Regions from separate parts of the Saccharopolyspora mangrovi genome, predicted to be linked through region 1. Evidence: riboswitches for the same ligand, from Rfam matches in the RefSeq annotation. Region 1 holds a riboswitch; each other region holds the start of a gene.

Region 1 (7,713 bases):
CGCTGCTGACCTACCCGGCCGAGGTGCTGTCCGGCGTGGAGGTGCCCAACCCGAGCGAGGTGGTGCGCAGCGAGGTCGGCACGCCCAGCGTCGCCGAGGCCTCTGCGCTGCACGCCGCCGCCGAACTCGCCTACGGCGCACCGGTCGGGCTGGTGGCCGACAAGATCAAGGGCGACAACGTCACCGTCGCCGCCGCTCGGATCAGCCCGCGCGGCAGGCTCGCCATCGTCGGCATCGGCCCCGGTGCGCCGGACCTGCGCACGCCGCGCGCCGACGCCGAGCTGCGCCGCGCCTCGGTGGTCGTCGGCCTGGACCAGTACCTCGACCAGGTCCGGCACCTGCTGCGGCCGGGCACCGAGGAGCGCGCCACCGGCCTGGGCGCCGAGGAGGCCCGCGCGGCCGAGGCGGTCGACCTGGCCAAGCAGGGCCGCGCCGTCGCGCTGATCGGCTCGGGCGACGCGGGCGTGTACGCGATGGCCAGCCCGGCGCTGGAGAAGGCCGACGTGGACATCGAGGTCGTCGGCGTCCCGGGCGTGACGGCCGCGCTGTCGGCGTCGGCGCTGCTGGGCGCCCCGCTCGGCCACGACCACGCCCTGATCAGCCTGTCCGACCTGCACACGCCGTGGGAGATGATCGAGCGCCGGGTCCGCGCCGCGGCCGAGGGCGACCTGGTGGTGTGCTTCTACAACCCGCGTTCGGTGCAGCGGCACTGGCAGCTGGGCCGCGCCCTGGAGATCCTCGCCGAGCACCGGCCCGCCACGACCCCGGTGGGCGCGGTCCGCCAGGCCAGCCGCGCGGACCAGAAGGTCTGGTGCGCCCCGATCGGCGATTTCGACCCGGCCGAGGTGGACATGTTCACCACGGTCGTCGTCGGCTCCTCGCAGTCCGCTGTGGTCGGTCGCCGGATGGTCACGCCGCGCGGCTACCGCTGGATGGCGGGCGATGTCCGTTGACCCGCTGACGATCACCGACGCCTGCACCGCCTGTGGCGCGTGCCTGCTCACCTGCCCGGAACACGCCCTCCGCCCGGCCCCGGGCCGCCCCTACGTGCTCGCCGAAGCCTGCACGTCCTGCGGCGAATGCGTCGAGATCTGCCCCAGGGACGCCATCGACCTCCACGACTAGCATTTTCGTTTTGTTCGTTTCGCTGCTTATGTGGTGGTCATGGAGGGGACGGAGCAACGCACGGTACTGCCGCCGGCCAGGGCCGACGAGCTGTTGGGGCTGTTGCGCGCGCTGGACGAGCAGCGCTCGGCTCCGGCGCTGATCACCCGGGACGGCACCAGGATCGATCTGCCTGACGAGCTCTACGACGTGCTGCACGACGTGGTGTTCGCCCTGTCACGCGGTATGGCCATCACGGTCGCCCCGCGCCACACCGTTTCTGACCACCGGCGAGGCGGCCGAGATGCTGGGAATCTCCCGCCCGACGCTGGTCAGGCTGCTCGAAGCGGGTGAGATCCCGTACGAACAACCCGGTCGGCACCGCAGGATCAGGCTGGACGACCTGCTGGCCTACCAAGAGCGTGCCCGTCGAGCCCGTGCCGCCGGTCTCGACGAGATGGTCCGGGTGTCCGAAGCCGGTGGCGTCTACGACGTGCCGCCCGATGCCAAGGCCGAGCGTCGATCGGTCCCGGAAGAGGAAGCCTGACCGCCACCGATGATCCGTGCCCTCCTCGACACGTGCGTGCTGTTCAAGCCGCTCGTGTGCGACGCGCTCCTCAGCATCGCCGAGGACGCCGCGTTCCGTCCGCTGTGGTCCAGGGACATCCTGGACGAGTTGCGCGGTTCGCTGATCCGCGCCGGTGTGGTTCCCGAGTCGGTGGAGCACCGGATCGCGCAGATGCAGACCCACTTCCCGGGGGCGGACGTCGACGGTTACGAGGATCTGATCCGGGCGCCGATGATCGAGGCGCTGTCGATCCTGCCGGAGTACCTGCGCAACGAGGCCACCGAATCCGGCGAGGTGATCGACTACCGGGACTGGCAGGTCCCGCTCGGCCGCCGGTTCCGGGCGTTGAAGCTGTGGTCGGTGCTGCGCTGGTACGGCGCCGAGGGGCTGCGCGCGCACATCCGCGACACCGTCGCGCTGGCCCAGGAGTTCGCCGGGTGGGTGCGCGAGGACCCGGATTTCGAACTGCTGGAACCGCACCCGTTCGCGCTGGTCTGCTTCCGGCCGCGCTACCCGGACCTGCCCGCGGCCGAGGCCGACGAGCGCACCCACCGGATGATGAACGCGCTCAACGATTCCGGCGACCTCTACCTCACCCACACCAAGATCGACGGTCGGACCTTGCTGCGGCTGGCCATCGGTTCCCCGGCGACCGAGCGACGCCACGTCGAGGCGGCCTGGGAGGCGATCCGCCGGGCCGCCTAGACCGGGGCCGGGGTGCGGGTTTCGGTCCGGGTGCCCAGCACGCACGCCGTGGTCGCCAGGGCGATGCCGACGACCACTGCGGCCGAAGGGGTTTCGCCGAGCAGCGGCCAGGCGATCACGGCCGTGAACGGCGGTACCGCGCTGAACAGGGCGCTCGCCCGCGCCGCCCCGCCGACCGCGACCGCCCGCAGGTAGCAGCTCACGCCCAGCACCGAACCGGTGATCACCAGCCACAGCACGGTGATCCCGGCCTGCGCCCAGTGCGTGACGTGGCCGTGCTCGAACGCCGCGATCACCCCGATGACCAGCGCAGCAGCGACGGTCTGCACGGCACCGCCGGAGCGGATGTCGATGCCGCCGCAGTACCGCTGCTGGTAGAGGCCACCGGCCGAGAAGCCCAGCAGGCCCAGCAGCGTCAGCAGGATCGCCGGGTTCCACTCGCCCTCGGAAGCGACCTGCCCGCCCAGGGTGACCAGCACCGCCAGCACGCCCAGCACGAGGCCCAGCACCCGCCACCGGCTCAGCCGCTCCCGCAGCAGCAGCGCCGCCAGCGCGGCCGTGAGCACCGGGTTCATCGAGATCACCAGCGCCGTCACCGACGCGGGCACGCCGGCGGCCATCCCGCCGTAGCAGCCGCCGAACTGCATCGCGTGCGTCAGCAGCCCGGCCACCGCGCTGTGCCCGGCCGCGGCGCCGCTCGGCCAGGTGGCGCGTCCGACCAGCGCGATCACCGCCAGCACTCCCGCGGCGAGGGTGAGGCGCACGGTGGTCAGCAGGAACGGGGACGCGGCGGCCACTCCCAGCGCTCCGGTCGGGTAGCCGCTGGCCCAGAAGAAGACGACGGGAGCGGCGAGCGAGAGCGGGATCGACCGCGCGGAGGGCATGCTCGAAGACTTCACCGCGCGCCCCGGTGGCGTCCAACAACGATAAGCGATCGCGATCGATCGCGGCTGCTGATCGGTCTACGCTGAGCGCATGAGTGCAGTGCTCGACGTCGTCGCGCTGCGCAGCCTGGTGGCCGTCGCCGACTGCGGCGGCTTCCACCGGGCCGCGGCGGCGCTCTACCTGACCCAGTCGGCGATCAGCCAGCACCTGCGCAAGCTGGAGCGGGCGCTGGACCGCAAGCTCGTGGTCCGCGAGGGCAGGCAGGCCCGGTTCACCGCCGACGGCGAACTGGTGCTCGCTGAGGCCCGCCGCATCCTCGACGTGCACGACGACGCCGTGCGCAGGCTCGGCGCCGAAGGGCGCGGCACGCTGGTGTTCGGCTCCACCGAGCACGCCGCCGACCGGTTCCTGCCCGAACTGGCCTCCGGGATGCGCACGGCGTTCCCGGAACGCGAGATCCGCTTCCGCCTGGACCGCACGGCCCGGCTGGCCGACTCGGTCGACCGCGGCGGCATCGACATCGCGCTGCTCATCGACGACACCGTCTGCCGACGCAGCATCGACGCAGGTCAGCTGCGGCTGGAGTGGTTCGCCGCGCCGGACTGGCAGCCGCCTGCCGAGGACGTGCCGCTGCCGATGGTCGTGTTCGACCAGCCCTGCACGCTGCGCAGGCACGCGATGGAGGCGATGAACGCGCTGGGCCGGAGCCCGGACCTGGTCTGCGAGGCCGCCGACCTCTCCGGCGTGCTCGCCGCGACCCGCGCCGGTCTGGGCGTGACGCTGCTGCCGTCGACGAAGACGCGGCCGACGGGCCTGGTCGAACGCCGCGACCTGCCACGCCTGGAGCCCGCCCAGCTCCGGGTGCGCACCAGACCCGGCCTGCCGATGGAGGTCGCCGAGGCCGCCGCCCACGTCGTCCGCGACGTCCTCGCCGAGGTGGGGTGAGGCTTCGACCGGAACCTCACCGGCCCACGGGGTCAGGCGGGCAGGTGGACTCGGCGGTGGAGGCGGTCTCCGATGTCGTTGGAGGCGTTGTCGAGGAGCTTGTGGGCGAGTTCGAACAGGGCGCGGGCGATGGCGATCTCGTCGCCGATCTGCGGTACCTCCGGGTCGTCGGGGTGCCTGCGGGCCGTGCCGTGACCGTGCAGCGCCTGCCCGGCCGGTGTGGTGAAGCCGACGTCGGCGGTCGTCTTCGCTCCCGCCTCCACGACCTGCAGGTTCAGCGTGATCGAGTGCGTCTCGTTCATGGTGGCCTCCTTGACGCAGCATCGAGCCGGAGCAATGGGCTCGTCCACCGGGGTACCCCCGATCGGTCCGGTTGAAAGCGCCTTCGGCCGATCGAAGCCACGCGCAGATCACGCAACGTGATCGATTTCACCGAGTTTGACCTCGGACCGTAGATCAGGCAAGGATGACTGTCGCCGACAGTGCAGGAACCCGGTGCGAATCCGGGACGGTCCCGCCACTGTGACCGGGGAGTGGTCCCCACCCATCGCCACGGCTGCCACCAGCTGGAAGGCGGGGAACCACGCCGATCCGGGAGTCAGGACACTGCGTGCCGGCCCCGTGCCGCGAACCCGCGGCGCGCGGCCACCGAACCCCGGGCGGGAGAACCCAGGAGGTCGGAGAACCCATGAGCGGGGATGCCGAAGTGAGCCGGCCCACGGCCGGATGGGGCGCACGCGAGCGCCGGAAGTCAGCGGTCCTGCTGGCCGCCATAGGAGCACTGCACCTCGCGGGATGGGGTGCCTACCTGCTGCACGAGCAGGCGTTCAGCGCCGCCGGAGGCCTCGCCGCCGCCGGCACCACCGCCTACCTGCTCGGCCTGCGGCACGGATTCGACGCCGACCACGTCGCCGTCATCGACGACGCCACCCGGCTGCTGATGCAGCGCGGCAGGCGTCCGGTGTCCACCGGCATGTGGTTCGCCCTCGGCCACGCCAGCGTCGTGATGCTGCTGGCCTGCGCGATCGCCTTCATCGCCGGACCCGCCGCCCAGCAGTGGGCCGAGCAGACCGGCGTGCGCGTGGCCACCGCCGTCGACCTGATCGTCGTCGCCGTGCTGACCACCCTCGCCGTGCTCAACGCGCTCGTGCTGCGCGACGCCTGGCGGCTGCTGCGCCGGGCCCGCAGCGGCGCCATCGACGAAGCCGAGGTCGAACTCGTCCTCGGCCGCCGCGGACTGCTCGCGCGCCTGCTGCGCGGCCGGATGCAAGGCGTTGCCCGCTCCTGGCACCTGTTCGGCATCGGCCTGCTGTTCGGCCTCGGGATGCAGACCGCCACCGAGATCACGGTGCTGGCGATGGTCACCCCGGGGGCGAACCTTTCGGCGATCGCGGTGCTGAGCCTGCCGCTGCTGTTCGCCGCCGGGATGTGCACCGTGGACAGCGTCGACGGGATGCTCATGTCCCGCGCCTACACCTGGTCGCTGGCGCGCCCGCTGCGGCGGCTGTGGGTCAACGTCACCACCACCGCGCTGACCGTCGGGCTCGCCGCGCTCGTCGCCTTCGTCGTCCTCTGTGGACTCCTCGCCGAGTCGGGACTGGAGTTCCTCGGCGGGATCGCGGCCATCGCGGACCAGTTCGAGCTGCTCGGCTACTTGACCTTGGCGCTGTTCCTGCTGGTGTGGGGCGGCGCGGCGATGTGGTGGCGGCTCACCGCACGGAAGAACGCGGAAATCGCGTAGGGGAACAGGAACGACCATGAGGCGCACAGTGCATCCGATCGAGACCGAGTCCTACCGGATCATGCGGTCCCGAGCCGACTTCGACCGGTTCGAGCCGTTGACCCGGGCGGTCGTCGAACGCGTCGTGCACACCACCGCCGACCCCAGCTGGACCGGCGAGGTCGTCGCGGACGAGCCCGCGCTGCGGCAGGGCCGCGACGCCCTGCTGGCCGGCGCGCCGCTGATCACCGACGTGCGCATGGTCGCCTCCGGCATCACCGCCCGCGAGGTGCGGATCGGCCTGGACTTCCCGGGAGTCGCCGAGCTCGCCGCTTCCGAAGGCCTCACCCGATCCGCCGCAGGCATGCGACTCGCGGCGGCGGAACACCCCCGCGGCGCCGTGTGGGCGGTCGGCAACGCCCCCACCGCGCTCACCGAACTGCTCCGGCTCGCCGAGAACGGCGACCTGGAACCGGCGCTGATCGTCGGTGTCCCGGTCGGCTTCGTCGGCGCCGTCGACAGCAAGGCCGCACTGCGGCGCAGCGGCCTACCGGCCGTGAGCACCTTGACCGAACGCGGTGGGGCGGCGATCGCTGCCGCCGCCATCAACGCCCTGCTCTACTGGGCAGAACCTGGAGGTAACCGGTGACCGAACCGCTGCTGGTCGTGGGCCACGGCACGGTGGACGAACGAGGTGTGTCGGAGTTCCACGCCTTCCTGGAGCGGCTGAAGGCGCGCATGGCCGCGGCCGGTGTCGACACCTCCGGCGGCTTCATCGAGCTGTCCGCCCCCGCGGTCACCGAAGCCTGGGCCGAGCTCACCGACAAGGGCCACCGCCGGATGGCCGCCGTGCCGCTGGTCCTGGTCGCCGCCGGGCACGGCAAGGGCGACATCCCGGCCGCGCTGGAGCGCGAAGTCCGCCGGCACCCCGGCACGTCGTTCGTCTTCGGCCGCCCGCTCGGCCCGCACCCGATCCTGCTGGACCTGCTCGCCGAGCGGATCGCCGCGGAGGTCCCGCGCGAGGAATGGGTCGACACCGCAGTGGTTCTCGTGGGCCGCGGCTCCACCGACCCCGACGCCAACGCCGAAGTGTGCAAGGTCTCACGCCTCTTGCAGGAGACCTGCGGCTTCGACACTGTTGAGACCGCGTTCATCTCCCTGGCATCGCCGGACGTCCCTGGCGGGCTGGACCGGGCTCGCAAGCTCGGGGCCAAGCGCGTCGTGGTGGCCCCGTACTTCCTGTTCGACGGCGTGCTGCCGCAGCGCGTCGTGACGCAGGCGCGCGAGTGGGCCCAGACCGCGCCGGAGCTCGAGCTCCACGTCGCCGGATACCTGGGGGACTGCGATGCCCTGGTCGACCTCGTCGTGGAGCGGTACCACGAGGCCCTGCACGGCGACATCCGGATGAACTGTGACACCTGCGCGTACCGGGTGCTGCTGCCGGGTTTCGAGGACAAACTGGGTGCACCGCAGACGCCGCACCACCACCCAGACGACCCGACCGGACACGGTCACGCACACGGACACGCACATGGCCACTCCATCGGATAACCACTACCTCGCCGGACTCGACCTCAGCGGTCGCCGCGTCGTCGTGGTCGGTGCCGGGCCCGTCGCTCAGCGACGGCTCCCCCGGCTGATCAAGGCAGGCGCCGCCGTCGAGGTGATCGCCCCGCAGGCGACGCCCGCGGTGGAAGCGCTGGCCGACTCGGGCGAGATCACCTGGAGCCGCCGCGAATACCGCGACGGCGACCTCGACGGCGCCTGGTACGCCGTCGCGGCGACC
Region 2 (7,713 bases), on a different contig from region 1:
GGTCCTTCTTGCGGTCGGTGATGCGCAGCCTGCCGGCGTCGTCGAGCTCGCCGATGTCACCGGTGTGGAACCAGCCGTCGGAGGTGAGCACCTCGGCCGTGGCCTCGGGCATGTTGTGGTAGCCGCCCATCACGCCGCCGCCGCGCAGCAGCACCTCGCCGTCCTCGGCGATGCGGACCTCGGTGCCCGGCAGCGGCTGGCCCACGGTGCCGATCCGGAAGTCGTCGGTGCGGTTGACGAAGCTCGCCGCGGTGGTCTCGGTGAGCCCGTAGCCCTCGGCGATGAGCACGCCCGCGGCGTGGAAGAAGCGGGCGATGTCGGGCGCCAGCGCGGCGCTGCCGGAGATGAAGAACCGCAGCCTGCCGCCGAACTTCTCGCGCAGCTTGGCGAACACCAGCTTGTCGGCGATGGCGTGCTGGACCTTCAGCCCCAGCCCGGGCTGCCGCCCCTCCTGCTGGAGCCGGGAGATCTCCAGACCCACCGCGCAGGCCCAGCGGAAGATCTTGTACTTGAGCTCGCCGCCCTCCTTGGCCTGCATGACGACCTTGTTGTAGATCTTCTCGAAGATCCGGGGCGCGCCGGCCACGAACGTCGGGCGCACCCGGGCGAGGTTCTCCACGATCTTGTCGACCCGGCCGTCCACGGCGGTCAGGTACCCGGTCCGGATCTGGCCGACCTGCAGGACCTTGCCGAACACGTGCGACAGCGGCAGCCACAGGTACTGCACGTCCTCCGCCGACGTCTCGCCGATGGCGTGCATCGCCTCGGCCACGTAGACCCAGTTCGACTGCGCGAGCCGCACGCCCTTGGGGTTGCCGGTGGTGCCCGAGGTGTAGATCAGGGTCGCCAGGTCTTCGGTGTCCACCGCGTCGACCAGCTCGTCGAACAGCTGGGGCTGGGCTTCGCCCAGTTCGCGGCCCTTGGCCTCCAGATCGGCCAGGCTCAGCACCCAGTCACCGTCGGGCGTGCCGTCGAAGGTGATGACGCGGGTCAGCGCGGGCATGTTCGCGCGCTGCTCGCGCAGCTTGGCGATCTGCTCGTCGTCCTCGGCGAAGACGACCGTCGATCCGGAGTCGGCGATGATGTAGGCGCAGCCCTCGGCCGTGGTGGTCGGGTAGATCGTGGTCGTGGCGCCACCTGCGCACATCACGCCCATGTCGGCGAGGATCCAGTCGATCCGGGTGCCGGCCAGGATGCCGCACCGCTGCTGCGACTCGAGGCCGATCGCGTGCAGCCCCAGCGCGATCGCCCGCGCCCGATCCCAGGTCTGCGACCACGTCAGGGAGCCCCACCGCTCACCGTCGGGGTAGCGGAAGGCCTCGCTGTCGCCCGACCGCTTCACGCGATCGCGCAGCATCTCGGGGATCGAACGGAAGTCGGAGGAAATCGCGGCAGGCATGGGCGGGAACGTAATCGAGCTCACTCACCTGCGCAATGAAAACCGGGCAAATCGGCACGCGACAGTTTCGATCTGTTATCTGCCGGCGGCCGCTCGGTCGAACTCGCAGGTCGGGGTCTTGACAGGCCGGATCCCGATCGCACCGGGGGCGGACCCGTCGTCGAGCGGGTCCGCCTGGTGCCGATCGGATGGTGATCATGGATGGGCCCCCGCGTTCCCGGCGAGCAGGACCAGGGCCAGGACCGACAGGACGGTGAACACGGCCGCGGGCGGGCCGAGCACCGAGCGGGCGAGGGTGGCCAGCCCGGACATCGCCCGGGCCAGCACCACCGCAGCCGCGAACAACGCGACCAGAACGCCCAGCAGCATTCCTTGCAGGGCGGTGGAAAGCGAGTCAGGCGTGACTACCGGTGGGTCGTTTGCCGCCAGCACCGCTGGGAGTATCGTGAACATGCGAGCTCCCTTCACGGGTCGTGCCCGTTGCGAGGGTGATCGTGAATCCGCGTAGCGCCCCCGGTCGTGGCCAAACGATTTCCGGGGGCGTTCGCATGTCCGGCCGGCGATCAGCCGGCCGCGCGCCCTGGCTGGTGTGCCGAGGTGCCCCGCACCTCCCCGGTGGAGAAATTTCACTTCTCCGTTGAAGTTTTCGCCGCCGGGTGAAACGCGCCATGGTCAGTATGCGATTACCGCTATGAGACCGTCAATGTCTTTGCAGCGCACTGGCTTGCCGGAAGTCAGGCGAGGTGCGAGTATTTGCTGGTCTTCAGTACTTCAGTGAAGTTTGGTGAAATTCTTTGACCGAGGCGAAGGAGACGGCGTGATGGCTCGTCCCGGGAGCCAGAGCGGAACCGGAGAGCTCGGTTCTCGGCTCCGTGATCTGCGCGAATCCCGTGGCATGACGCAACTTCGGCTGGGACGCGCCCTCGGAGTCGCGGTCTCGAGCATCTCCTCCTGGGAGAGCGGGGCGAAACTGCCGCCGCCCACCCGGTTGGCCGATTACGCCACGTTCTTCGCCGCCGGGGCCACCACCGGCGGGGTCCCGCCGGAGAACGCGCTCACCGGAGAGCAGCGCGAGGAGCGCCTGCGGCTCAAGCACGAGCTCGACCAGCTGCGGAGGACGGGGGAGGAGGCGGCCGGCCCCGTGGATCCCGGAGCGCGGCACGACTTCTGGCACTTCCCCGACGGCGGGCCGGTCCGCATCGTCACCGGCGGGCTCAGCGAGAAGCACTGGTCCCCGCTGGGCACCCCCAGCGAACCCAACTACCTGTCGCTGGCCCGCTGCGCCGATCTCGACGCCGCCGTCGAGCTGTTCGGTCACGTGCGCGCCGCCAACCCGCGCTCCGAGGTCGAGATCCGGCTCGAACACCTCGCCGACGACGACCTGCGCGCCCACCTGGTGTTCCTCGGCAGCGGCGCGGCCAACCCGTGGGTGGAGTGGCTGACCGCCGAGTGGCCGGTCCGGCAGGTCCCCGACGACGACGTCCCCGACGGCTCGGTGTTCGAGATCGACGGCGAGCGCAGGCTCAAACCGGTCTTCCGCGGCGACCAGCTGGTCGAGGACGTCGGGCTGCTCGCCCGCATCCCGAACCCGAACAACATCCGCCGCACCCTGACCTTCTGCAGCGGGGTGTTCACCCGGGGCGGGTTCGGCGCGGTGCGCTGCCTGACCGATCCGCAGGCCAAGGGACGAAACCTCGCCTACCTCGACGACGACGTCGAGGACCTGGACCGGTTCGGGATGCTCATGCGGGTCCCGGTGATGCGGCACGTGACCGGCACGCCCGACCTGCAGAACCCGGCGAACCGGCTCTACGAGTGGCGACCCAGCACCTGATCGCGAGGGGGCGGAATGGCGAGTGCGCAGCGGACCGGGCTCGGCGCGCGGCTGCGGGAACTGCGCCAGGAGCACGGCCTGACGCAGGGGAACCTGGCGCGCGTCCTGGGCGTCGCGGTCTCCAGCGTCTCGCAGTGGGAGAGCGGGGTGAAGGTGCCGCCGGTGTCCCGGATCGGCGACTACGCGACCTTCTTCGCCTCGGGCAACCCAGCCCGCAACGCGAAGCTGCCGGCCGTGGCCTCGCTCAGCGACGAGCAGCGGCGGGCTCGTGCGGACATCAAGGAGGAGCTGGAGGCGCTGCGCGCTCAACCGCAGGGAAGCGCTGGGGGAGAAGAGGGTTCGGACTTCTGGCGGTTCCCCGACGGCGGCCCGGTGCGCATCCTCACCGGGCGGGTGCCCGCCCGGAACCTCTCGCCGCTGGCCTCGCCGGAGCGGCGCAACTACATCGGCATGTCGGCCTACGCCGACGGTGATGCGCTCATCGAGCTCTACGGTCACGTCCGCGCGCTCAACCCGTCCTCGGACGTGCGGTTCGAGATCGCCCGACGCATCGACCCGCACGACCTGCAGGCGCACCTGGTGCTGCTGGGCAGTCCCGCGATGAACCCGATGCGGCGGCAGGTGCGCTTCGGCCTGCCGGTGCGCCAGGTCGAGGTCGACGACCTCGGGCACGGAGAGATCTTCGAGGTCGCCGAGGAGTCCCGGCAGTACCGGCCGACGCTGCACGACGGCCGGCTGATCGAGGACGTCGGCCTGCTCGCGCGCTTCCCCAACCCCTACAACGTGCGCCGCACCCTGACCTTGTGCAGCGGGGTGTTCACCCGGGGCGGGTTCGGCGCGGTGCGCTGCCTGACCGACCCCGAGCTGCGCGCCCGCAACCACGAGCACCTCAAGCGCCACATCGCCGACTCCGACAACTTCGGCATGCTCATGCGCGTCCCCGTCGTCCGCAACGCCACCGCCACCCCCGACCTCAGCAACCCCGACACCTGGATCCGGGCCTGGTCGCCGATCAAGAGCTGAACTTCGCTGGGCGATTTGTCGGGGCCCGTGGTTACCGTCGTGGGCGTGAGGTTCCGCGAGGAGGAAGCGCCATGACGAAACTGGATTCATTGCAGCCCAACGGGACGCCGACGTGGATCGACCTCGGAATTCCCGACCTCGATCGAGCGATGGAGTTCTACGGCGCGGTGTTCGGATGGGAGTTCGACGTCGGGCCGGAATCGATGGGCCGCTACACGATGTGCCTGATCGAGGGACGCGAGGTCGCCGCGATCATGCCCAACCACGACTCGGAGGCGAGCGAGTTCTGGTGGAACGTCTACTTCGCCACCGATGACGTCGCCACGACGGTGTCCAAGGCCGAGGCCGCCGGCGGACACGTCATCGCCCCGCCGACGGACGTGATGGACAAGGGTCGGATGGCGATCGTCAAGGACCCGGTCGGAGCCCAGTTCGGCCTCTGGCACGGCAACCGGCACGTGGGCGCTCGCGTGGTCAACGAGCCGAACGCGCTGCTGCGCAACGACCTCGTCACCCCGAACCCGGGTCCGGCGCGCGAGTTCTACGCGCAGGTCTTCGGCTACACCCTCGACAGCGAGGGGTACCTCGGCGACGACGACTTCACGTTCCTGCGCCGCCCGGACGGCCACGAGATCGGCGGCATCGTCGGCGAGCCAAAGGCCCGCACCGCCTCCTGGGGAACCCTGTTCATGGTCGACGACGCCGACGCCACCGCCGCGCGGGCCACCGAAGCCGGCGGCACCGCCGACGCCCCCTACGACATGGCCTACGGCCGGGTCGCCGAGATCAAAGACCCCTTCGGCACGCCGTTCTCGGTCGGATCGCCCAAGTTCGGCGGCTGAACCCGGAGTGATCGGGATCTCCCGCAGCGGTAAAAGGGGTGTTCAGCACGCGGTCGCGGCCGGGTCGTCGCGATCGCGGGGGTTGTCGTGGAGTTGACCGTGGTTAACCTGGGGGTGCTGGTGGTTCGTCCGGTCGTGCTCCTGAGCGCGGCCGGACGAGGCAAGAGGGAACCCGGTGCGAATCCGGGACTGCCCCGCAGCGGTGAGCGGGAACGACCGCCGTCATGAGCACTGGGCCGCACGGCCCGGGAAGCGACGGCCAGTAGGTCCGGTCTTGAGGTGGCGGAGTTCCAGCCGGAACTTCACCACCCGGGTGCCCGCGAGTCCGAAGACCTGCCATCGGTGCGCGTGCCGCCGGTGCGCGCTGGTCCGAGGTCTCGCGGGAGGACCGGGCGGACGATCGGTGGGCGACGTGCGCCCGCTGGTCGGCGCGCAACTGCCGCGACGTCCTCGACCGTCGAAGTCGAGCTCGCGAGGAGAGAGCGTTGACCAGCAAGATCGGATCCACTGTGCTCGGACATCCCCGGATCGGCCCGAACCGGGAGCTCAAACGCGCCCTGGAGTCCTACTGGGCGGGTCGCAGCGCTGAAGCGGACCTGCGGGAGGTCGCGCGGACGCTGCGGCAGGACACCTGGCGGAGCCTGGCCGAGGCGGGCCTCGGCTCGGTGCCGGGCAACACGTTCTCCTACTACGACCAGGTCTTGGACACCGCCGTCACCTTCGGCGCCGTCCCGCGCCGCTACGCCGACCTCGGCCTCGGCGCGCTGGACACCTACTTCGCGATGGCGCGCGGCACCGAGCAGGTTCCGCCGCTGGAGATGACGAAGTGGTTCGACACCAACTACCACTACCTGGTGCCGGAAATCGGCCCGGAGACGCGGTTCTCGCTCGCCGACCGCACCGCCGTCGAGCAGTTCCGGGAGGCGCGCGAGCTCGGCGTGGAAACCCGCCCGGTGCTGGTGGGGCCGTTGACGTTCCTGCTGCTGTCCAAACCCGCCGAGGAGGGCTTCGACCCGCTGGACAAGCTCGCCGAGCTCACCGACGCCTACGAGCAGCTGCTCGGTGAACTGCACCGCGCGGGAGCGGAGTGGGTGCAGCTCGACGAGCCCGCGATGGCCGCCGACCGCACGCCGCAGGAGCTCGACGCGCTGCGCAACACCTACCGGCGGCTCGGTGACCTGGCCGAACGCCCGGCGATCCTCACGGCTTGCTACTTCGGCGACCCGGGGGAGGCGCTGGGCGCGCTGGCCGCCGCGCCGATCGAGGGGATCGCGCTGGACCTGGTCACCGATCCGGCCACCCAGGACAGGATCGCCGCGACGACCGGGTTGAGCGACAAGGCCCTGGTGGCGGGGGTGGTCGACGGGCGCAACATCTGGCGCGCTGATCTCGACCGGTGCATGACCACCGCGGCGACGCTGCTCGGCTCGGCCCGCGAGGTCGCCATCGGCACGTCCTGCTCGCTGCTGCACGTGCCCTACGACGTCGACGCCGAACCGAACCTGGACCCGCAGGTCACGACGTGGTTGTCGTTCGCGGCGCAGAAGGTCCGCGAGGTCGTCGCGCTCGGCCGAGCGCTGCGCGAAGGCCGTGACGTCGTCGACGCCGAGCTCACCGAGGCACGGGCGGCGGTGACCGACAGGGCCGCGGCCGATCGGGTGCGCAACAACCGCGTGCGCGCCCGGATCGACTCGTTGCGCCCCGGCGATTCCCGCCGGGCGGACTACGCGGAACGGCAAGCGGCGCAGCGGAAATCGCTCCGGCTCCCGCCGCTGCCGACCACCACCATCGGGTCGTTCCCGCAGACCACCGACGTCCGCAAGGCCCGCGCGGCGCTGCGCGGGGGCCGCATCGACCAGGCCACCTACCGGCAGCGGATGCGCGACGAGGTCGAACGCGTCATCGCGCTGCAGGAGGACATCGGCCTGGACGTGCTGGTGCACGGCGAACCCGAGCGCAACGACATGGTGCAGTACTTCGCCGAGCAGCTCGACGGTTTCGCCGCCACCGACAACGGCTGGGTGCAGTCCTACGGCTCCCGGTGCGTGCGGCCGCCGATCCTGTTCGGCGACGTGCAGCGGCCGGAACCGATGACCGTCGAGTGGGCCGCGCACGCGCAGCGGCTCACCGACAAACCGGTCAAGGGCATGCTGACCGGCCCGGTGACGATGCTGGCGTGGTCGTTCGTGCGCGACGACCAGCCGCAGGCCGACACCGCCTGCCAGGTCGCGCTGGCCATCCGCGACGAGGTCCGCGACCTGGAGGCCGCCGGGATCCGCGCGGTGCAGGTCGACGAACCCGCCCTGCGCGAGCTCCTGCCGCTGCGCGCCGAGCAGCGGCAGGCGTACCTGAAGTGGGCGGTGGAGTCGTTCCGGCTGGCCACCTCGGGCGTGTCGGACGCGACGCAGATCCACACCCACCTGTGCTACTCGGAGTTCGGCGACGTCATCGACGCGATCGTCGCCCTGGACGCCGACGTGACCAGCATCGAGGCGGCCCGCTCGCGCATGGAGGTGCTGGCCGACCTCAACGCGGTGGGTTTCGACCGGGGAGTCGGGCCCGGGGTCTACGACATCCACTCGCCCCGGGTGCCGGACACGCAGGAGATGGCGGAC
Region 3 (7,713 bases), on a different contig from region 1:
GGTCAGGTCGGCGTTGAACAGGTCCATGCGCTCCGGGGAGACGCTGACGAAGAAGTTGTTCCCGGCCATCGCCTGCACGGCCGGCGATTGGCGGAAGCCCAGTCGCTCCATGAACTCCAGGCGGGCACCGCCGTTGACGTAGGCGCCGTAAGAGCCGACCATCTTCGCGCCGACGGCCACGCTCTTGCCGGCGAACTGCGTGTGCGCGGCGGCGGCCTGCTGGAACTTGGCCTCCAGGCCGGCCTTCTGCTCGGCGGCCTCGGCGGACTTGCCCAGCGCCTTGCCGACCATCTCCAGCTGCTGGTCCCAGGTGGTCAGGTAGGACTCGCCGCCCGGCGGGATGCTCACCACCGGCACGCCGAGGCGGTTGAGGAGGTTGTAGCGCTCCTTGTCGCCGCTGGCGCGGGTGTCGAGGATGAGGTCGGGCTGGAGCGCCGCGACGGCCTCCATGTCGACCTCCATCGTGCCGAGCATCTTCGGCGGCGTGGTGTAGCGCTTGTCGGCGGGGATCCACGTTGGGACGCCGTCGCCGCCGACCGGAAGCCAGTCGGCGGCACCGACGGGCTGCACGCCGAGGCTCAGCGCCGTCTCGGCGTCGCCCCACCCGAGCGCGACGACCCGCTGGGGACGCTCGGGAACGGTGACGTCACCGAACGCGGTCTTGATGGTCACCGGGAACTGCCCGTCGGCCGACCCGGCGGCCGGCTGATCCTGCTCGGGACCGGTTGCGCCGCAACCGGTCAGGGCGATTCCCAGCAGGGCCACCATGATCAGCCCCAGGGTCCGCATCCAGCGCATTTCCACACCTCACTGCAAGTTAAGTGCGGCTAACCTAACTAACGCTCCGTGCGGAGTCCAGCCCCGGAGCCACCCAGCGTCACCGACGTTCGTCACACGGGTCCTCTGCGGACGATCGCAGGTGAGCAACTTCCGGACGGCTCGCGCGTTGAGCCTGACGACGGTCGGGGGACGTGCGGAGGGACGCGAGATGGACAGGCTCAACGGCAAGCGCGTGCTCGTCACGGGCGGCGCTTCGGGCATCGGCCAGGCGGGCGTGCTGCGCCTGCTCGACGAGGGCGCTCGGGTGCTGACCACCGACGTCGACGAGACCGGGCTCAAGGAGACCGCGCGGCGCGCCGCCGAGGCCGGCACCTGCGACCGGCTGGGGACCCTGCCGCTGGACATCTCCGACGAGGACGCCGTCGACGCCACCGTCCCGGCCGCCGCCGAGCAGCTGGGCGGGCTGGACGTGCTGGTCAACGCGGCCGGAACGCTGCAGGCCACGCGCACCCACGAGTGCTCGCTGGAGCTGTGGAACCGGATCCTCGCGGTCAACCTCACCGGCACGTTCCTGGTCACCCGCGCCGCGTTACCGGCACTGCTGGAGACCGGCGGCGGCGTGGTGATCAACTTCAGCTCGACCTCGGCGAACTTCGCCCACCCCTACATGGCGGCGTACGCGGCCAGCAAGGGCGGCATCCAGTCGTTCACCCACAGCATCGCCCTCGAGTACGCCAAGCAGGGGCTGCGCGCGGTTTCCCTGGTGCCGGGCGGGATTCGCAGCGGCATCACCGAGACCACCGCCGACAAGCTGCCCGCCGACACCGACTGGGACTTGTTCACCAAGCTCTCCCCCGCGCTGGGCAGCGGCTTCGCCCCGCCCGAGCACGTGGCCGGCGTGATCGCGATGCTGGCCTCCGACGACGGCGCCTTCATCACCGGAACCGAGATCCGCATCGACGGCGGCACCCACCAGTAGTCCACAGTGGATTCCGACGCGCGGTCTTGACCGCGGTGGTTTCCTGGTCGAAGCAGCGCACGACTGGGGTGGGCGAACACCGAACTGGACATGTTCGGGTTCCTGGACCAGCTCGGCCCCTACAAGGGGCTGCCCGAGTCGACCGCGCCGAACCCGCTGTCGGACCTGTGGACGGCGGGCACGCTGCTCACCGTCCCGGACGGGCGCGGCACCCAGTTCGGCCCGATCCCGACGGTCTCACCCGGCGCCGGTCGGGCCGAGATCGACGCGTTCGTCGCCGACCGGCTGGCCGAGGGCTCGGACTACATCAAGGTGATCCGCGAGGACGGCAGCCTCTACGGCGACGAGCGGATGCCCACGCTCACCCGAGAGCAGGTCGCGCTGGCCGTGGAGGCCGCGCACCGGCGGGGTGCGCGCTGCGTCGTGCACACCACCACGCGGCGCGACGCCGGGGCCGCGCTGGCCGCCGGAGCCGACGGCCTGGCCCACGTTCCCGGCGACCCGATCAGCGAGCAGACCCTCGACATCGCCGCGCGCAGCGGCGCCTTCGTCACCGCCACGCTGAGCGTGTTCAACGGCATCGGCTGCGCGGGTGAAGCCGGGCGGGTGCTCAACGACCCGTTGATCGCGCCGCACCTCTCGCAGGAGCAGCGAGACGGGCTGCGGGTCGACGGAATCACCTGCATGCCCACCGCGCCGCCGCGGCCAACGTCGGCGCCCTGCACCGGGCGGGCGTGACGATCCTGGCGGGCACCGACCTCGGCAATCCCGGTGTGGCGCGGGGTGCGAGCCTGCTCTCCGAGATCGGCCTGCTCGCCGAGGCGGGCCTGCCTCCGGTCGCCGCCCTGCGCGCGGCCACCGGCGCACCGGCCGAGCGCTTCGGCCTGACCGATCGAGGTGTGCTCGAGCCCGGCAGGCGCGCGGACCTGCTGCTGGTCAACGGCGACGCCACCCGCGATGTGCGGGCGGTCCGGGACATCGATGTGATCTGGCGCAACGGCCGCCGGATCGACCGCACCCCTGCCGGTTAGACTCGGTCGCGAGCCGGTCGTGCCACGTGTGGCCGATGGGAATCCGGTCGGAAGCCGGAGCTGACGCGCAGCGGTAGGGGTGACGGGCGAGCCCGAGCCACTGGATCGCACTCGATCCGGGAAGGCGGTTCGCCCGGTGGGGCCCGAGCCCGAAGACCTGCCGGCTCCCCGGTTCCGCACCCGGTTCCGGGAATTCGGCCGACCAGGTCTCGCGCATGGGCCTGGGGTGAGGATTTCCGCACGACGTGTTCTTACGCTGGACGCGCACGGGCCTGATGCTGCTCTGCGCCACCGCACTCGCCGCCTGCTCCGCACCTGCCACGGAGTCCGCTCCCCCTCGGGTGTCGTTCCCCAACTGCGACGGGCAGGTCTCGGTGTCCGAGCCGCCCGAGCGGGCGGTGAGCCTGAACCAGTCGACCACCGAGATCATGCTGTCGCTGGGACTGGCCGACCGGATGGTGGGCACCGCGACCTGGACCGATCCGGTCGACCCGGCGCTGGCCGCCGAAAACGCGAGGGTGCCCAAGCTCTCCGACAAGAACCCGTCGTTCGAATCGGTGCTGGCCACCGAACCGGACGTGGTGCTGGGCGCCTACCGGGCGGTGTTCACCGACGAGGGCGTGGCCGCGCGGGAGCGCTTCGCCGAGCTCGGCGTGCCGACCTACCTCTCCCCGTCCAACTGCCTGCCGGAGGAAGCGCCTTTGGGCGATCCGGTCGAGCTCGACGACATCTACCGCGAGGTGCGCGAGATCGCGACGCTCTTCGACGTCGAAGAGCGCGGTGAAGCGCTGGTCGCGCAGCTGCAGCAGCGGGTCGCCGCCGCCCAGCGCAAGGCACCGTCCATCAAGGACACCTCGGTGCTGTTCTGGTTCGCGCGCACCGAATCGCCCTACATGGCCGGGTCCACCGGGTCGCCGGCGATCATGACCCGCGCGCTGGGGGTGCGCAACGCCTACGACGACGTGCGGTCGATGTGGCCGCAGGTCTCGTGGGAGGACGTGCTCGCCCGCGACCCGGACCTGCTGGTGCTCGGCGACCTGACCCGCGACGGCGAGGGCGATTCCCTCGCGGCCAAGCAGCAGTTCCTGCGCACCGACCCCGCGATGTCGCAGCTTCCCGCCGTGCGCGTGGGCCGGTGGATGAGCATGACCGGCACCGAGATGAACGTCAGCCTGCGCACCATCACCGGCATCGAGCGGCTGGCCGACCGGCTCGCCGAGCTGGAGCGCAGGTGAGGACCGGTCGCCTGCCGGCCCCGCTGATCGTGCTGGCAGGGATCCCGGCGCTGCTGCTGTCGATGGCCGTGGCCGTCACCCTCGGCCCGGCTCCGCTGTCGGTCGCCGACGTCGCCGGAGTGGTGGGCGCGCGGCTCGGGCTCGGCGAGACCGACGTGTCGACGATCGGCCAGGGGATCGTGTGGCAGCTGCGATTGCCGCGCGCGGCGCTCGCGGCGATCTGCGGTGCGGGGCTGGGGATGTGCGGCGCGGTGCTGCAGTCGTTGCTGCGCAACCCGCTCGCCGATCCGTTCCTGCTGGGCGTGTCGGCCGGCGCCTCGACCGGTGCGGTGCTGGTGGTGATCCTCGGGCTCGGAGCCGGTGCGCTCGGCCTGACCGCCGGTGCGTTCGCCGGGGCGCTGGTGGCCTTCGCGCTGGTGATGACGCTGGGCGCGCTGGCGGGCGGGACCACCACGCACCTGGTGCTGGCCGGAGTGGCGGGCACGCAGCTGTTCTCGGCGCTGACGTCGTTCGTGATGATCACCTCGGCCGATGCCGAGCAGACCCGGGGCGTGCTGTTCTGGCTGCTCGGCTCGCTGTCGGGTGCGCGGTGGAACGACGTGGCGGTCTCGGGCGCGGTGTGCGCGGTCTGCCTGCTGCTGTGCCTGGCGCGCGCCGGTGCGCTGGACGCCTTCGCGCTGGGCCAGGAAACGGCCGCGGCGCTGGGTGTCCACGTCGGGCGGCTGCGGATCGTGCTGCTGGTGGCCACCGCGCTGCTGGCCGCCACCCTGGTGGCCTCGGCCGGTGCGATCGGTTTCGTCGGCCTGGTCCTGCCGCAGGCGGCCAAGCTGCTGGTGGGGCCGCGTCATCGCGCGCTGCTGCCGGTCACGGCCGTGCTGGGCGCGATCCTGCTGGTGTGGGTGGACGTCCTGGCGACCACCGTGGCCGCGCCGCAGGAGGTTCCGGTGGGCGTGATGACCGCCCTGGTCGGCGTTCCGGCCTTCGCCGTCCTGCTCGCCCGGCGCGGCCGAACTTCGTGAGCCTCCCGCGCGGCTTCACCCGATTCCCCTAGGCTTCGGGCAATGGAGGCATTGAGAGTGCGATGGGGCGTGCTCGGCTGCTCCGCCATCGCCGAGCGGCGGGCGCTGCCGGCGCTGCACCAGATCGACGGGTCCGTGGTCGCCGGGTTCGCCAGCCGGTCGACGGCCACGGCCGAAAGGTTCGCCGCCGAGCACGGCGGGACCGCGATGAGCTACCAGCAGTTGGTCGAGTCGCCGGACGTGGACGCGGTCTACCTGTCGCTGCCGAACTCGCTGCACTTCGAGTGGGCGAAACGCGCGCTGCAGGCGGGAAAGCACGTGCTGTGCGAGAAGCCGATGACCGTGTCGGCCGAGCAGACCGGTGAGCTGGTCGCGCTGGCCGCCGAGCGCGAGTTGGTGCTGCGGGAGAACTTCGCGTTCCTGCACCACCCGCAGCACGAGGTGGTGCGCGAGCTGGTCGAGCGCGGGCGGCTGGGCCGGCTGCGCACGTTCAGCTCGGCGTTCGGCGTGCCGCCGCCCCGGGCGGGCGACATCCGCTACGACCCCGCGCTGGGTGCCGGGTGCCTGCTCGACGTCGGGGTGTACCCGATCCGGGCCGCGCAGCTGATGCTCGGCGAGGGCCTGACGGTGGCCGGGGCGACGCTGCGGGTGGACTCGGGAACGGGCGTGGACGTGGCCGGGCACGCGTTGCTGGTGTCGGAGAACGGCGTGTTCGCCGACCTGGAGTTCGGGTTCCAGCACAGCTACCGCTCCCGCTACGCGCTGTGGGGCGATGCCGCGCACCTGAGCTTGGAGCGCGCGTTCACCCCGCCCGCCGAGCACCGCCCGCAGCTGCGGCTGGACGAGCAGGACCACGCCGAGGAGTTCACCCTCGACGCCTCGCACCAGTTCCGCGACTCGCTGGCCTCCTTCGCCGCCGCCGTCCGAGACGGACGCCGCGCGGAGATCGAGCGGTCGTGGCTGCGCGGCGCCCGCGAGACCGCGCGCTTGGTCGAAGCGGTCCAGCAGACCGCGGTCCGGGTCAAGCAACGCGGCGCGATCCCGTCCTGAGTCCCGTGCGATACCTTGTTTAAGTCACACGACTTAAACAAGGGAGTGCAGGTGCCGGGCACGCGTTTCAGCAACTTCGGCAGGCCCCGCAGCGACCGGTGGCGGATGAGCCGGCTCAACGAGCCGAGCCCGCTGCGGGGTTCCAACGGCATCGCCTTCGGCCCGGACGGGCGGCTCTACGTCGCGCAATTCCTGGCCGGGCAGATCAGCGCCGTCGACGTCACCACGGGCGCGGTGGAGATCGTCGTTCCCGCCGACGGACCGGTCCAAGCACCGGATGACCTGGCCTTCGGCGCTGACGGGTCGATGTACGTCGCCGACATCACCCCGCAGCGGGTGTGGCGCCGCTCCCCCGACGGCGAGTTCACGCTGCTCTCCGAGGAAGTTCGGGTGCCCAACGGGATCACCTGCGTCGGGAACCGGCTGTTCGTCAACGAGATGCGCCCCGGGGGCCGCGTCGTCGAGCTGATGCCCGGCACAGGTGAACTGGTCGTGCTGGCCGAGGGGCTGGCGATGGGCAACGCGATGCAGCAGGGGCCGGACGGGGCCCTGTACTACCCGCACATGATGACCGGGCAGGTCTGGCGGGTCTCCCCCGACGGCGGCGATCCGCAGGAGGTCGCCGAGGACGTGCACGAGCCGGTCGCGGTGCGCTTCGACCACGACGGCGCGCTGGTGGTGCTCTCTCGGGGCGTCGAAGGCATCGTGACCCGCATCGACCCGGACACCGGTCGCCGCAGCATCGTCGAAACCGGTGTCGCCGGGATGGACAACGCTGCGTTCGACCGGGAGAACCGGATGCTGGTGTCCAGTTACGGCAGCGGCGGGGTCACCGAGGTCGAAGCGCTCGGCACTCGCACGGTCGTGGGTCGCGGCCTCAACGGCCCGTTCGGCGTGACCGCCGACGAGGCGGGCCGGGTCTACGCGGGCGATCACTTCCGGCTGGCCGACGGGGACCTGGTCACCGGGGACCTGATCCAGCCGGTCGCGGGCGGCGCCAGCCACGGCGTGGCCGCAGGTGGCGGGCTGGTGCACATCACCTCAGCGCACGGTGACGTCCGGAGCTTCGACCCCGCGACCTGCGAGGTCCGGCTGCGGGCGAAGGGTCTCGCCGAACCGACCGGCATCGCGGTCACCGGCACCGGCCTGCTGGTCGCCGAAACCGGCGCCGGCCGGGTCATCCACATCGACGACGCCGATGCGGTAAGCATGATCGCCGAGCTCCCGCACCCGGTGGACGTCGCCCTCGACGCCGAAGGACGCCTCTTCGCCTCGGACGACTCCCTCGGCGCGGTCGTCCGCGTCGAGGACGGTTCGGTCGTGACCGTCGTGGAGGGCCTGGACCAGCCGCAAGGCGTCACCGTCCACGAGGACACCCTCTACGTCGTGGAAGTCGGCACCAAACGACTCCTCGCGGTCTCCCCGACAACCGGGGAAACCCGAACCGAAGCCGAATCCCTCCCGGTCGGCCTGCCCCCGGGCATCCAGCGCGAGGACCCGATCCCCACCCTCTTCCCGCCGGCACGACCCCGGGCGTTCGCCGGACTGACCACCACCCCCGACGGCACCCTCCTCCTCGCCGCCAACGGAGAAGGCACGGTCCTCCACCTCACCCCGCA
Region 4 (7,713 bases), on a different contig from region 1:
GGCCAGCCGGTAGAGCTCGTCGAGCTTGCGGCCGCTGGGCGTGGCCAGGTACAGGTTCAGCGACTGCGCCTGGTCGATCCACTTCTGGCGGCGCGCGGCTGCCTCGACCAGCCAGCGCGGCTCGATCTCGAAAGCCGTGGCGTAGAGGGTCTTGAGCTCGTCCGGGATGCGCTCGATCGGCCCGAGCGACCCGTCGTAGAACTTCAGGTCGGCCACCATCGCCTCGTCCCACAGCCCGGCCCGCTTGAGGTCGGCCACCAGGTGCGGGTTGACCACGGTGAAGTCACCGGACATGTTCGACTTGACGAACAGGTTGCGGTACAGCGGCTCGATGGACTGCCCGACCCCGCAGATGTTGGCGATGGTCGCGGTCGGCGCGATGGCCATCACGTTGGAGTTGCGCATCCCGTTGCCGCGCACCCGGTCCCGCAGCGAGCTCCAGTCCAACGTGGACGTGCGGTCCAGGTCTGCCTCACCGCGCGCCTCCTGGACGAACTCCTGCGAATCGATCGGCAGGACTCCCCGGCTCCACAGCGACCCCTCGAAGGTCTCGTAGCGCCCGCGCTCCTCGGCCAGCCGGCTGGAGGCGTCGATGGCGTGGTAGCTGATCTCCTCCATGCTGCGGTCGGCGAACTCCACCGCGTCCTCGGAGGACATCGGGACGCGCAGCTTGAGCAGCGCGTCCGAGAAGCCCATCAACCCCAACCCGACCGGGCGGTGGCGCATGTTGGAGCGCTCGGCCTCGGGGATCGTGTAGAAGTTGATGTCGATGACGTTGTCGAGCATCCGCACCGCCGTGCGCACGGTCGCGGCCAGCCGATCGCGGTCCAGCCCTTCGGCGGTGACGTGCCGGGCGAGGTTCACCGAGCCCAGGTTGCACACCGCGACCTCGTCGGCGGCGGTGTTCAGGGTGATCTCGGTGCACAGGTTCGACGAGTGCACCACGCCCGCGTGCTGCTGCGGCGAACGCAGGTTGCACGGGTCCTTGAACGTGATCCACGGGTGCCCGGTCTCGAACAGCATGGTCAGCATCCGGCGCCACAGGTCCACCGCGCGCATCCGCCGGAACACCCGGACCTCCCCGCGATCGGCCGCGGCCTCGTAGGCCCGGTAGCGCTCGGCGAACTCCGCGCCGTAGAGGTCGTGCAGGTCAGGGGCCTCATCGGGGGAGAAGAGCGTCCAGGGCTCGTCGGCCTCGACGCGGCGCAGGAACTCGTCGGGAACCCAGTTCGCGGTGTTCATGTCGTGCGTGCGCCGCCGGTCGTCGCCGGTGTTCTTGCGCAGGTCCAGGAACTCCTCGACGTCGATGTGCCAGGTCTCCAGGTACGCGCACACCGCGCCCTTGCGTTTGCCGCCCTGGTTGACCGCCACCGCCGCGTCGTTGGCGATCTTCAGGAACGGCACCACGCCCTGCGACTCGCCGTTGGTGCCGTGGATGTGGGCGCCGATGCCGCGCACCGGCGTCCAGTCGTTGCCCAGGCCGCCGGAGTACTTGGCCAGCAGCGCGTTGTTGCGGTACGAGCTGAAGATCGACTGCAGGTCGTCGTCCACAGTGGTCAGGAAGCACGAGGACAGCTGCGGCCGGGTGGTTCCGGAGTTGAACAGCGTCGGCGTCGAGCACATGAAGTCGAACGACGACAGCAGCCGGTAGAACTCGATGGCGCGCGCGTCCCGGTCGTCCTCGCGCAGCGCCAGCCCCATCGCCACCCGCATGAAGAACGCCTGCGGCAGTTCGAACCGGGTGCCGTCGTGGTGCAGGAAGTACCGGTCGTAGAGCGTCTGCAGCCCCAGGAAGTCGAAGGCCAGGTCGCGTTCGGCCTCCAGGGCGGCGCCCAGCCGGGGCAGGTCGAAGCGGGCCAGTTCCGGGTCCAGCCGGCACACCTCGACGCCGCGGCGCACGTAGTCGGCGAAGTAGGTGGCGTAGCGGTCCCGCATCTGGTCCTGGTCGGCCTGCTGCGGCGCACCTGCCAGGTAGCTCAGCGCTTCGCCGCGCAGCTTGTCCAGCAGCAGCCGCGCGGTCACCCGGGCGTAGTTCGGCTCGGATTCCACGAGCGTGCGCGCCGACATGATCAGCGCTTCGCCGAGTTCGGCGTCGCTGATGCCGGGGTAGATGTTGCGCTCGACCTCGGTGAGCACCGCCGACGGGTCCACGTCGACGAGCCCCGCGCAGGCCTGGTCGACCACTGTGGACACTCGGCCGCCGGTGAGCGGGATGGGTTCGGACAGTGCGGTGTCGGTCACCGGGACTCTCTCCTCGCGAGCTCGGAAGGCATGCCCGGAACCAGCGGCGACAGCACGCGAGGACGCGACGGCGGCGGCGCTCGTCGCATGTCCGCGTGGACCCTCCCGCGAGGTCCCGGACGGCGCGCACGGTCGTGCGCGCGCCGATGGCAGGTCTTCGGACTCGCGGGCGTCCGGGGGTGGCGCAGCTCCAACTGGAGCGTCGCCACCTCAAGACCGGTCCTACTGGCCGTCGCTTCCCGGACGCGTGACGTCCAGTGCGTGATGACGGCGGTCGTTCCCGCTCACCGCTGCGGGGCAGTCCCGGATTCGCACCGGGTTCCCTGTTGCCACACCGGACCCGCGCGGGCCCGGTGAACCATCAGCGATCGACACTCTACATCTTGGGGCTGATCTGTCGTCCAACACCAACATGGGCGTGTCGGAGGGAGAAATGGGTCACTCGCCGAACCACCGGGCCAGGTGCGTCACGAGCTCCTGCTGATCGTCCCCGGCCCAGGCCACGTGCCCGTCCGGGCGCAGCAGCACGGCGGCCGCGTCCAGTTCCTCGGCGACGTCGACGACGTGATCGACCCGGTCCGCCCAGCCCTCGGCCGACAGTGCCCCCGTCTGGTCGAGCAGCAGACCGCGACCGGTGCGCAGCTGCTCGTAGAGCCGTCCGCGCTTGAGCGCGAGGTCCCGCATCCGCGTGCCGACCAGCGGGCTGTCGTCGTCGAAGTCGTAGCGCACGGCGGTCGCGATGATCTTCTCGGTGAGGTGCCGGTTGACCACGTCGAAGTCCATCAGCTCCGACACCAGCCGCCGCACGGCCCGCGCGCCCGGTTCGGTGGACATCAGCTGCATCTGCGCCCGGGTGTTGTCCAGGACGTCGGCGGCGACCGGACGCCGTTCGGCCTGGTAGGTGTCCAGCAGCCCGTCCGGCGCCCACCCGGAGATCTCGGCGGCGAGCTTCCAGCCGAGGTTGAAGGCGTCCTGCAGCCCCAGGTTGAGCCCTTGCCCGCCGACCGGCGGATGGATGTGCGCGGCGTCGCCTGCCAGGATGACCCGGCCTGACCGGTATCGCTCGGCCTGCCGGGTGGCGTCACCGATGCGCGCGAGCCGGCGAGGGGAGTGGACGCCGAAGTCGGTGCCCGCTACCGCGTCGAGCCGGCCCCTGAGCTCGTCGAGGGTCGGCGGGGCGTCGCGGTCCTCGGCCACACCTGCGGCGGGCACCACGACCCGGCACCACTCCCCGTCGAGAGGGCCCACTCCGAAGCGCTTCTGGGTGGCGCGGACCTCGGCGGTCACCGCGGCCATCGCCTCCGGCGACGCCGTCGCCTTCACCTCACCCAGCAGCGTGTCGGTCCTGGACGGCTCGCCGGGAAAACCGATCCCGCTCAGCTTGCGCACGGTGCTGCGGCCGCCGTCGCACCCGACGAGGTAGCGCGCGCGCAACCGCGTCCCATCGGCGAGCTCGGCGCGGACGCCGTCCTCGTGCTGGTCGAGCCCGACCAGTTCGCAGCCGCGCCGCAGGTCCGTCCCGAGTTCGGCGGCCCACTCGGCCAGCAGGCGTTCGGTGGTGGTCTGCGGGATGCCCAGCACGTAGCCGTGCGCGGTGTCCAGGCCTTCGGGCGCGGGCTTGGAGATGGCCGCGAAGAAGCCCCCGAGCGGGTACTTCGTCCCCTCGGCCAGGAACCGCTCCAGCCGTCCCCGCTGGTCCAGCACCTCGATGCTGCGCACGTGCAGACCCAACGCCCGCACGAAGTCCGTGGGCTCCGTGGCCTTGTCCACCACGACCACGTCCACCCCGTGCAACCGCAGCTCGGCGGCCAGCATCAGCCCGGTGGGGCCAGCCCCCACGACGATCACATCAGTCACGAAAACCCCAGGGTCAACCGCGCCGCGAACACTCATATCCGCAGGTCACGGGTCATTCCCAGGGAGTTTGCACCACCCCCGGGGCCTTGCCGCAAGCCCCGGGGTGCGCTATACGTTGAGCACGGCGGGGGAACACCGCCGTCTTCTTCTCCGCGCATCAGCGGGTCTGGAACAGCTCCAGCACGTTGCCCGAGGGATCTCGCAGCAGGATCTGCAGACCGCCCGGACCGCTGACGATGTCGTTGCGGAAATCAACGCCTTCGCCGCGCAGCCGCTCCACCTCGGCGACGAGATCATCGACGATTAGGTGGACCCGGTTCCACCCGCCGGGCCCGGGGATCGCGCCGTCCGGCATCGCCCTGCCCGCTGAGCTGCTCGGACCGCTCAGCAGCAGCCGGAGGTTGCCCCTGGTGACGTCGGCGAACGCCGGCGCGAAGTCGTTCCGCACGGTGAAGCCGAGATGGCCGGTGTAGAAGTCGACGGCCTTGTCGACATCGTCGACCAGGTACCTGACGCTGACGAAATCACGGGTGTTGTCGGACATGGCAGTTCCTCCCTCGTCGTCACATCCTGTGGGCCGGTGGGCTCACCGTGATGAGCCCGGCCGAAGGGACGGTGTGACAGGTGGCGGAAGACGACCGGCTCGCCCAGCGGTTCGAGCAGCACCGACCGCGGCTGCGCGCGGTGGCCTACCGGATGCTCGGGTCTGTCAGCGACGCCGAGGACGCGGTGCAGAACGCCTGGCTGAGCCTGAGCCGCGCGGAATCCGACGACATCACCAACCTCGGTGGCTGGTTGACCACGGTCGTCGCTCGGGAAGCGCTGCACCTGCTGCGGTCACGTCGGCGTCGCCGTGAAGAGCTCGTCGACACCTCGCTGCCGGACCCCGTGGTCTCCGCCCCTGACGGTGCCGAGCCGGAGCAAAAGGCGCTGCTCGCCGACTCGGTCAGCCTCGCGCTGCTGGTGGTGCTCGACTCGCTCAGCCCGGCCGAGCGGTTGGCGTTCGTGCTGCACGACATGTTCGACCTGCCCTTCGACGAGGTCGCGCCGCTGGTGGACCGCACTCCCGCGGCGGCCCGGCAGCTCGCGAGTCGCGCGCGGCGGCGCGTCCGCGGTGCCGAGCCGCCCACCCCCGACCAGGACAGCGCCCGGCAACGCGCGGTGGTGGAGGCGTTCTTCACCGCCGCCAACGCAGGCGACTTCGACGCGCTGGTGCGGCTGCTCGACCCCGAGGTCGTCTTCCGCGCCGACTACGGCAGCGAAAGGCCACCGGAGGTGCATCGCGGAGCTGAGAAGATCGCCCGGCAGTCCCGCGCGAGCCGCGGTGCGGAGCTCCACCCGGTGCTCGTCAACGGCCTGCCCGGAGTGGTCGCCGCCAGGTCCGGACGTCCGGTGTCGATCATGGCGTTCACCGTGGTCGACGGTCGCATCGTGGAGATCGACGGCATCCGCGATGCCGACCGCGTGCAGCGGCTGACCGCAGGGGTCGTCCGGTTCGGCGAGTGACGGCCGCTCACCGCAACGTCGTGGAACCGAGGACCGACAGCAGCTGCAACTTCTCGTGGCTCTCGCTGCCGGGCACGGCGGTGTAGACGAGCAGGGAGTGCGACTGGTCCGGGTCGAGCAGCGTTTGGCAGGTCAGTTCCAGCGCGCCGACCTCCGGGTGGATGAAGTGCTTGACCTCTGCTGCCGCTGCTGCGCGCGGGCCAGGCGCAGGTGACCTCGCAGGTCAGCGTCGCGGCCAGGCGGGGAACCATCAACTGGGACGACCTGAACTGGGAACGCTCCTACGACGGGATGAAGGCCTACGCCCAGTCCAAGATCGCGTTCGGCCTCTTCGGCCTGGAACTCGACCGGCGTAGCCAGGCGTACGGCTGGGGAATCACGAGCAACCTCTCCCATCCCGGGATCGCCCCGACGAGCCTGCTCGCGGCACGTCCCGAGGTCGGACGCTCCCAGGACACCCTGGGCGTGCGGCTGATCCGCGCCCTGTCCGCCCGCGGCATCCTGGTCGGAACGGTCCGCACCGCACAACTGCCCGCCCTCCACGCCGCCACCTCACCCGAGGCCGAGCGCGGCGCGCTCTACGGACCCCGCGGCCTGGGCCACATGGGCGGTCCGCCCGGGGAGCAGAAGCTCTACTCGCCGCTCCGCAACCCCGAAGAAGCCCGCCGCCTCTGGCAGACCTCGAAGAACTCACCAAGTCCCCCATCCCCAACAGCTGAGCAGCCGGAGTCACCCCGGATCGGCTGGGAGCGGGAACGCCTCAGCTCGGATGCGCGCGACGGTTCCCTCCAGCGTTGAGCTCTCCGGCACGCGGGTTTCGGGGACCGCCTCCAACGGCCCGGCATCACCGAACCACTCGCGCATGTCGGCCACGCCGAACTCCTTGAACTGCTGCCGGGTCGAGTGCCGTCGCACCGTCTCCGGCCAGCCGACGTCGAGGTAGTAGAAGCAGCTGCGACCGACGTGGTACGACATCCCGACCTCCGGAGCGCCCGGGTTCTCCGATTCCAATGGAAATCAGAACCCCGATCTCAGTGGAAGTCCTGGTTCTGATTTCCATTGAAATCGGGTAGTTCACCCGGGTGAGTGGTGGCGTGAGGTGTTGGGAGGATCGCGTGGTGGTTCACCGGACGGTTGTTGATGCGCACGTGATGCTGGTGCGGGAGGGGCGAGTGCTGCTCAGCCGCAGGCGGGGGAGCTACGGCGACGGCATGTGGCACCTGCCGTCGGGCAAGCTCGACGCGGGGGAATCGTTGCTGGAAGCCGCGATTCGCGAGGCGCGGGAGGAGATCGGTGTGCGCATCGATGCCGCTGACCTCCGGCACGTCCACACCCTGCACGCGGTCGCTCCCGGCGTCGAACCCAGGCTCGGCGTCTTCTTCGAAGCTCTCGACTGGCGAGGCGAACCGGAGAACCGAGAACCTGAGAAGTGCTACGAGTTGGCGTGGTTCGGGTTCGACGACCTGCCAGCCGACATCATCGCCTACCCGGCCGCCGGCCTGCGCGCCTACCGCGAAGCTCGTCCCTTCGGAACCCTCGGCTGGCCGCAGACCGGGTGATGCCGGCTTCAGCGGACGCTGCTGAAGTTGTCGGCCGGGATGTGGAGCGATTCTCCGGAGGTGAAGGTGATCTCGACGGCGTCGGGGAGCCAGGTGGCTTCGCGGAGGGCCGGAGGTTCGGAGCCGAAGGCGATCTCGACGGGGTAGTAGTAGGAAGCCGCGTAGGGACCCAATCGGAGTTCGTGGCGGGTGTCGGTGACCGTGCGGAGCTCGACCAGGTAGAGGTCGCTGGACCAGCGCGCGCCCGAGTGCTCGTAGGTCACGCCCGCGTCCCCGGAGGTCTCGTGGTGCAGCACCCGCGTGTGCAGGGTGATCGAGGGGCCCGCGAGGAGGATCGCGCCCAACAGCGCGGCTGAGACGGCGACGATCTGCAGCGTCTTGCGCACCGGGGAAGTATGCCAGCGGTGGGGTCCGCGCCCTCGCGCGCACCCCACCCGCTGATCAGTGGATGTGCGAGCCGCCGTTGATGTCGTAGGTGACGCCGGTGAGGTAGCTCGACTCCGGGCGGCACAGGAACGCGACGACGTCGGCGACGTCCTCCACCCGGCCC

What was found. Region 1 has a riboswitch for cobalamin ahead of R4I43_RS05875 (HoxN/HupN/NixA family nickel/cobalt transporter). Riboswitches for the same ligand answer to the same signal wherever they lie in the genome.
Region 2: another riboswitch for cobalamin. It lies ahead of metE (5-methyltetrahydropteroyltriglutamate--homocysteine S-methyltransferase); the one in region 1 lies ahead of R4I43_RS05875 (HoxN/HupN/NixA family nickel/cobalt transporter).
Region 3: another riboswitch for cobalamin. It lies ahead of R4I43_RS32795 (ABC transporter substrate-binding protein); the one in region 1 lies ahead of R4I43_RS05875 (HoxN/HupN/NixA family nickel/cobalt transporter).
Region 4: another riboswitch for cobalamin. It lies ahead of R4I43_RS23435 (ribonucleoside-diphosphate reductase subunit alpha); the one in region 1 lies ahead of R4I43_RS05875 (HoxN/HupN/NixA family nickel/cobalt transporter).

The regions. Positions count from the first base shown of each region.
Region 1 is NZ_JAWLNX010000003.1:199,649-207,361, forward strand. It holds gene cobJ (precorrin-3B C(17)-methyltransferase) at 1-953, shown strand, start outside; gene R4I43_RS05840 (DUF362 domain-containing protein) at 943-1,125, shown strand; gene R4I43_RS05845 (hypothetical protein) at 1,156-1,458, shown strand; gene R4I43_RS05850 (helix-turn-helix domain-containing protein) at 1,409-1,651, shown strand; partial or broken gene R4I43_RS05855 (pyridoxal-dependent decarboxylase) at 1,895-2,377, shown strand; gene R4I43_RS05860 (DMT family transporter) at 2,374-3,261, opposite strand; gene R4I43_RS05865 (LysR substrate-binding domain-containing protein) at 3,353-4,207, shown strand; gene R4I43_RS05870 (DUF1876 domain-containing protein) at 4,240-4,509, opposite strand; cobalamin riboswitch at 4,693-4,816, shown strand; gene R4I43_RS05875 (HoxN/HupN/NixA family nickel/cobalt transporter) at 4,914-5,948, shown strand; gene R4I43_RS05880 (precorrin-8X methylmutase) at 5,965-6,576, shown strand; gene R4I43_RS05885 (sirohydrochlorin chelatase) at 6,573-7,478, shown strand; gene cobA (uroporphyrinogen-III C-methyltransferase) at 7,459-7,713, shown strand, end outside.
Region 2 is NZ_JAWLNX010000018.1:34,028-41,740, reverse strand. It holds gene R4I43_RS23470 (AMP-dependent synthetase/ligase) at 1-1,399, opposite strand, end outside; gene R4I43_RS23465 (hypothetical protein) at 1,595-1,852, opposite strand; gene R4I43_RS23460 (helix-turn-helix domain-containing protein) at 2,220-3,233, shown strand; gene R4I43_RS23455 (helix-turn-helix domain-containing protein) at 3,249-4,256, shown strand; gene R4I43_RS23450 (VOC family protein) at 4,328-5,098, shown strand; cobalamin riboswitch at 5,203-5,453, shown strand; gene metE (5-methyltetrahydropteroyltriglutamate--homocysteine S-methyltransferase) at 5,584-7,713, shown strand, end outside.
Region 3 is NZ_JAWLNX010000039.1:3,180-10,892, reverse strand. It holds gene R4I43_RS32815 (iron-siderophore ABC transporter substrate-binding protein) at 1-798, opposite strand, end outside; gene R4I43_RS32810 (SDR family NAD(P)-dependent oxidoreductase) at 989-1,759, shown strand; gene R4I43_RS32805 (amidohydrolase family protein) at 1,850-2,497, shown strand; partial or broken gene R4I43_RS32800 (amidohydrolase family protein) at 2,434-2,790, shown strand; cobalamin riboswitch at 2,788-2,969, shown strand; gene R4I43_RS32795 (ABC transporter substrate-binding protein) at 3,036-4,025, shown strand; gene R4I43_RS32790 (FecCD family ABC transporter permease) at 4,022-5,044, shown strand; gene R4I43_RS32785 (Gfo/Idh/MocA family protein) at 5,087-6,094, shown strand; gene R4I43_RS32780 (SMP-30/gluconolactonase/LRE family protein) at 6,146-7,713, shown strand, end outside.
Region 4 is NZ_JAWLNX010000018.1:24,897-32,609, reverse strand. It holds gene R4I43_RS23435 (ribonucleoside-diphosphate reductase subunit alpha) at 1-2,241, opposite strand, end outside; cobalamin riboswitch at 2,373-2,619, opposite strand; gene rox (rifampin monooxygenase) at 2,680-4,098, opposite strand; gene R4I43_RS23425 (VOC family protein) at 4,256-4,642, opposite strand; gene sigJ (RNA polymerase sigma factor SigJ) at 4,723-5,604, shown strand; gene R4I43_RS23415 (hypothetical protein) at 5,612-5,740, opposite strand; gene R4I43_RS23410 (Rossmann-fold NAD(P)-binding domain-containing protein) at 5,815-6,402, shown strand; gene R4I43_RS23405 (P-loop NTPase family protein) at 6,334-6,579, opposite strand; gene R4I43_RS23400 (NUDIX hydrolase) at 6,723-7,163, shown strand; gene R4I43_RS23395 (hypothetical protein) at 7,172-7,549, opposite strand; gene R4I43_RS23390 (SDR family NAD(P)-dependent oxidoreductase) at 7,605-7,713, opposite strand, start outside.